Regions from separate parts of the Pseudoalteromonas sp. OF7H-1 genome, predicted to be linked through region 2. Evidence: predicted binding sites of a transcription regulator. Region 2 holds the regulator's gene; each other region holds the start of a gene.
The links. Region 2 encodes ArgR, which controls arginine synthesis, uptake and breakdown. Its sites were predicted from a motif close to ANTGAATANNTATTCANT; they were not measured.
Positions count from the first base shown of each region.

Region 1 (2,209 bases), on a different contig from region 2:
CCACGTACTTCGGTGAATACGTTGTACTTTTCGTTGATGTCGTTTAGTAGTTCACGGAACAGCTGCTCTTTTGCTTTTACGCCATCAAGTACAGCTGTTGTGTTTACTGTGTCAAATGCCGCTTCTGCAACCGCACACGCCAGCGGGTTACCGCCGTATGTAGAACCATGAGTACCTACTTTTAGGTGCGCAGCAATCTCTGTTGTTGTGATCATCGCGCCGATAGGGAAACCACCGCCAAGCGCTTTAGCCGTTGTTAAAATATCAGGGGTTACGTTTAAACCTTGGTATGCATACAAGTCACCAGTACGGCCAACACCAGTTTGCACTTCATCAAAAATAAGTAGCGCATTGTGCTTGTCACACAGCTCGCGAACACCTTTTACAAACTCAGCAGTTGGTGAAATGATACCACCTTCGCCTTGTAGCGGCTCCATCATCACGGCACAAGTGTTGTCTGAAATAAGCGCTTCAAATGCCGCTAAATCGTTATAGTCTGTGTGAACGATGTCGCCCGGCTTTGGACCAAAGCCATCAGAGTATGCAGCTTGACCACCTACAGTTACAGTGAAGAAAGTACGGCCGTGGAAACCTTTGTTGAAAGAGATGATTTGCGACTTTTCAGCACCAAACTTATCTAGTGCCCAACGGCGTGCTAACTTAAGCGCCGCTTCGTTCGCTTCTGCACCAGAGTTTGCAAAGTAGACTTTCTCTGCGAACGTCGCATCAGTTAGCTTTTTCGCTAAACGTAGTGCAGGCTCATTAGTCATCACGTTAGACAGATGCCAAATTTTCTCGCCTTGCTCTTTAAGCGCGCCCACCAAAGCTGGGTGACAATGACCTAGACAGTTAACTGCGATACCACCAGCAAAGTCGATGTACTCACGACCTTCCTGATCCCATACTCGAGAACCTTCACCTTTCACTGGAATTACCGCTGAAGGTGCGTAGTTAGGTACCATTACGTCGTCAAACAATTCACGATTGATAGTCATTTTATTTCCTCATATTTGGTGAGTGAAAGTGCAAACAAGGAGTCATTTCCTTTTGGAGGTCGGCGCGTTGCCGCCACTTGATAGGATATTTATTCACACCAATTCGGTGCTATGTATTTTGACCCGCCCCTTGATGGCACAAAATTCATACGCTCATTATTCCAGAAAAAGCGCCATTTGTCTCACTTATACCACGTTCTCAGCCCTTAGTATTCAAGGGTTTAACATATATTCTCAACTCAAGTGAATAACTATCTAGGGCAGATATTTAGGGCAAAGCAAGCCCCGTGCAGCCTTGCACAGATCATTTAAGATTAGGTTTTGAATGAATAGTCGCAAAAAAAATTTCAATTTTTTTTACAAAATCGTCAACTGCAGGTTATGGAACGCACATTTTGCCAATTGCTGACGCATTTCCTCGGTAAGTTCTAAATGATTGAGCAAAATCTCGGCTTCGTCATCTTCAATTAACTGACTATCTTTTAAAACAAGTAGTTGTGCGTAGCCATAGGCTTTTTGCATCACTTGTGTCAAAGGTAATGGGTCGGCAATGTTTTTATGCGCATTTGGTAGATAAGTTTGCGCATACTCTTCCATGACGGCATTAAAGGGCAAATAACGTAACTCCATTTTTTCAATTAGCTTACGTGATATCTCTGCCGAATGTTCTATCAACAAGTTACGTAAAAATAATGGATCAGGAGATAACTCCATTAATGCGGTGTGTAGGTCTTTTTGCTTTTTGTCTCGTGCTATTTGTACCTTGGCTTGCCACACTTTTTCGAAGGTGCGTAAATAAAGACGGATCAAGGCCACTTTCCCAAGCTCTAGTAACATGCCTAAAGTAAACGCATGCTGTTCTTTTACCCCAAAAAATGGTGCCAGCTCTTTTGCCGCAATGGCTGTGCTCATGCTCAGCTCGCGTAATTTACGCTTCATTAAGCCAAATGGTTCTGTAGCATGCGGCATCCAGTGTCTTACCGCCATTGTCGGGATCACCATTTGCAAGTTCTCAAGGCCTAAATACCTTAATGCTAATGCCGGCGTGTCGACCTTAATGGACGTGCCTTTACTGTTTTTTTTGCGATACTGTGGCAAGTTGACTAGCGAAACCAGCTCACGACCCAACCAACTTAAGTCATTGACCAAAGGTTCTAAACGCCCAACCGAAGCTGAGCGCACGGCTAGAATATCTAAGATCGCAGGAACGGAGT
Region 1 covers NZ_JAKRFX010000003.1:389,658-391,866, forward strand. Annotated here, with positions in the region: gene MHN30_RS05900 (aspartate aminotransferase family protein) at 1-995, opposite strand, end outside; gene MHN30_RS05905 (HDOD domain-containing protein) at 1,353-2,209, opposite strand, start outside.
Region 1: the regulator ArgR is predicted to act here: its motif matches at 1,076-1,093, upstream of MHN30_RS05900 (aspartate aminotransferase family protein).

Region 2 (2,209 bases):
TACTTCTTCACCTTGTAGACCTTTCACTAGCGAGAAGCAGAAACGTGCTGCTGCTGCACCCATTGAAAGTGTAGCTGAACCGCCACCCGCTTTAGCTTCAACCACTTCAGTACCCGCGTTTTGGATACGAGTCGTTAGTGCAGCAACTTCTTCATCAGTGAACTCAACACCTTCAACTTGAGAAAGTAGAGGTAGAATTGTAGTACCTGAGTGACCACCAATTACTGGGATCTTAACTTCAGCAACGTCTAGACCTTTAAGCTCTGCGATGAAGGTTTCAGCGCGGATAACGTCAAGCGTTGTTACACCGAATACGCGAGCTGGATCATAAGTACCTGCTTTTTTGAACACTTCAGCAACGATTGGTACCGTGCCATTTACTGGGTTTGTGATGATACCAACAAGTGCTTTAGGGCAGCTTCTAACGATACCTTCAGCAAGTGTCTTGATGATACCTGCGTTAACGTTGAATAGGTCAGCACGGTCCATACCAGGCTTACGAGGCATACCAGCTGGGATAAGCACTACGTCAGCACCAGCAAGAGCTGGGTCTAGGTCGTCTTTACCATAACCCGCTACTTTTACCGCAGTTGGGATGTGAGATAAGTCAACTGCAACACCAGGTACAACAGGTGCAACGTCATAAAGCGCTAACTCAGAGCCAGCTGGAAGACCATTTTTAAGCAATAAAGATAGAGCTTGACCGATACCGCCAGCGGCACCTAATACAGCAACTTTCATTTGAATTCTCCATAATTTGAAGGTGGAATTGAGTGTGCAGTAAAGATAATGAAAAGCGCTGTTAAACACAAATTAATCACGGTTATTTTCGAGATTTTTTGACTAATGTCTTAAATAAAAGTGTAAAGATCGCGACACTTTGTACACTTATGCTTTACGACTGCCATTTTGGTCGCGCAAATTTGGGAATCTCGGCGGTTTTGTGTAGAATTTAAAGATTAGCCGTAAAAGAAGACAGACTATGCAGCCGCAAGAAAAACAAGAAGCACTGATCAAAGCATTTAAAGCCATTTTAAAAGAAGAAAACTTTGGCTCTCAAGGTGAAATTGTTGATGCTCTAAAACAACAAGGGTTTGACAACGTCAGTCAGAGCAAAGTGTCGCGCATGCTGAGCAAGTTTGGTGCTGTGCGTACACGTAATGCTAAGCAAGAAATGGTTTACTGCTTACCCGCTGAAATGAGCGTGCCAACAGCAAAAAGCCCTTTGCGTCAGTTAGTCGTTGATATTATGCACAACGAAATGATGATTATTATTCGAACCAGTCCCGGTGCTGCACAGTTAATTGCGAGGCTACTTGACTCATTAGGTACCGCAGATGGCGTATTAGGTACCATCGCTGGCGATGACACGATTTTTATTGCCCCTGCCAAAGTATCTGAAATCGACGTTACTTTAGATAAAGTAAAAACCCTGTTCGATAACGTTTAGTCTATTATTTTTATCGGTGCTAACTCACAGGTTAGCACATACTCTGATACTCTAGCTTCTACGAACACGCTTCCCCACTATCACGATAAACAGAATAAATTGCTTATCTTTACAGCAAAAAACGTTTGACATAATATGTCTAATTGTGGCAACTTTAGAAACGCATGTGAGGTTTTCTCACTACGCATGGATGGTTTTTAAGCTGATTGATTAGCTTCTCGGATTTGTTTCCTACAGTGTCTCCGTCTTACCGGACACGAACGCTATTCGCTTCACTCAATCATCTCACATTCTATGATGCGGAACTCACCGCTTGATAAACACAAAGACACCTTGCGGCGCTGAGTGGACAATTCACTGACTTAACCGCTTAAAAGGAAATACAAGGAACTAGGATCAGCAATGGAATTTTTAAATACTGCATTTACGTTTCCCACTGTTATTTTTTCAACACTATTACTGATAGTGCTGTTGTTCTGGTTAATTGCTTTACTCGGTTTTGCTGATATCGATATCTTAGAAGGCGATGTTGATATTGAAGCCGAAGGCGCAAGCTCTGGTTCTTTTTGGGAAGTCGCTTTTGGCGGCGTCCCTGTGAGTATTTCATTGAGTTTAATCATCGCGCTGGGCTGGATTATCAGTATTTATGTGCAACAGTTTTTTGCTTACCTACTAGGCAATGGCATTTTTTACTACCTGATGGGCACGGTATTTATGCTTGCCAGCCTCATTGCAGCATTACCACTCACAGCCGTCATT
Region 2 covers NZ_JAKRFX010000001.1:118,039-120,247, reverse strand. Annotated here, with positions in the region: gene mdh (malate dehydrogenase) at 1-741, opposite strand, end outside; gene argR (transcriptional regulator ArgR) at 983-1,450, shown strand; gene MHN30_RS00515 (OB-fold-containig protein) at 1,853-2,209, shown strand, end outside.

Region 3 (2,209 bases), on a different contig from region 2:
TGGGTTCGTGCATATCTATAACCGAGACACTATTCGGATAATGTGTATTGATGGGTGCCATTGCTGCCGTGAGCATGGCTTGTAGTTCTTTGATGCTCAAACCAGGCAAAGGGCGCATATCAATATGCAGTTCACAACAGCCACAAATACGGTTGGCGTTGTCGCCGCCATGAATGTGTCCAAGGTTTAAGGTTGGGTAAGGAATAGCAAAATGTGGAGTTGAATATTTATTCTTTAATTCTTCTCTTAACTTTAATAAATTTGCAATCACCTGATGCATGATTTCAATGGCATTTAAGCCGCGCTCTGGATCTGAGCTATGACCTGAACGACCAACGATGCGGATGGCGGTCGTCATATGGCCTTTGTGGGTAAATACCGGCACCATATCAGTGGGTTCACCAATAATGCAGCGCGCCGGCTTCAAGCTTGGATGTTTTGCGATTTCCTGAGCACCAGCCATAGTGGTTTCTTCATCGGCGGTGGCTAAAATCATGATAGGTGCATTTTGCTGTAATTCATCAAGCTCTGAGATTGCATTCAATACGAAAGCAAAAAAACCTTTCATATCAATACTTCCAAGACCATATAATTTATTATCTTGCTCGCTTAATTTAAAAGGATCAAATTGCCAGCGGCTATCGTCGAAGGGAACGGTATCCGTGTGGCCGGCCAACATTAATCCACCATCGCCATTACCTCGTCTTGCAATTAGATTATATTTTCCTTTTGCATGTTCAAGCTCTGTTACTTCGACAGTAAATCCTAACGTTTCGCACCACTGTGCGAGTAGGTGGATCACATTCTGATTACTCATGTTGAGACTGTCTTCTAATGCACTGATAGATGGCGCGGCGATCAGTTGCTGATACATTTCCATAAAAGCGGGCAATTTCATAAAAATTCCTAAAATACTTATTCAAAGTTCTTGCATAAAAATATAAAGATGTTTAGAGTGAATATCAATTCACTTTTTTAGCATAAATATATTTTGGGACAGCAATGCGACGATTTGACTTCAACAACTAGCAGAACCAATCCTAATCAAACTTTTTTAATCTTGAGAACACTATGTTGAAAGTATCTATAATCGGAGCGAGCGGCTACAGTGGCGCTGAGCTTGCTAAGCTGGTTGCCAAGCATCCTGCCTTCACACTTGCGCATTGCTTTGTATCTGAGCAAAGCTTAGACAAACACAAATTCATCAGCGATTTATATCCAGAATATTCGGGCTTGCTAGATATTGAGCTGCAACCCTTAAATGAGCAAGCTTTTTCGTTGATAGAGCAATCATCGGACTATGTGTGTTTATGCACGGATCACAAAGTTAGCGTAGAACTTGCACCGGTATTTTTACAGATGGGCAAACGGGTTTTTGACCTATCTGGAGGTTACCGTTTATCTAGCAATGAAGACTACGAAACTTACTACGGTTTTTCTCACCCACATCAAGACTGGTTAGCGCAAGCGCAATACGGGTTAGCTGAATGGTATGGCGATGCTATTAAAACGGCAAAGTTAGTGGCGGTCGCGGGCTGCTATCCGACTGCGGCACTCAATGCACTTAAGCCATTACAACAAGCTGATCTGATAACAGAGCAGCCAGTTATCATTAATGCTGTTTCTGGTGTTACCGGCGCAGGTAGAAAAGCGAATGTCGCCACACACTTTTGCGAAGTATCTCTTGCACCATACGGTTTGTTTACGCACAGACATAGTCCAGAAATAGAAAAATACCTTGAACACCCAGTGTTGTTTACGCCGCATTTAGGGAACTTTAAGCGTGGTATCTTGGAAACGATCTACGTCACTCTGAAAGAAAATATCACACCAAATCAAGTTGATGCCGCTTACCAGGTGCTTGCCGATGAGCCGCTGATCAGATTAAAGGGGAGTCAACTCCCATCAATCAAAGCCGTTGAAAATCAGCCTTTTGTTGATATTGGTTGGCAGCAAAAGGGCAATCAACTGATTGTAGTGGTCGCGATTGATAACTTGCTTAAAGGGGCTGCAGGCCAAGCATTACAGTGTATGAACTTGGCGGCGGGACTTGAGCATTATCAAGGTTTAGGAGTAGTAGCATGAGCAAACAAACTTGGGTGATAAAACTAGGTGGTGCGGTGTTGAATCAAGAGGGTGCAGCGCAAGCATTGTTTTCAGCTATCAAGCAAATTCAACAGGATGCACCACACAAGCAGTTTGTGATTGT
Region 3 covers NZ_JAKRFX010000028.1:36,278-38,486, forward strand. Annotated here, with positions in the region: gene argE (acetylornithine deacetylase) at 1-898, opposite strand, end outside; gene argC (N-acetyl-gamma-glutamyl-phosphate reductase) at 1,075-2,085, shown strand; gene argB (acetylglutamate kinase) at 2,082-2,209, shown strand, end outside.
Region 3: the regulator ArgR is predicted to act here: its motif matches at 955-972, upstream of argC (N-acetyl-gamma-glutamyl-phosphate reductase).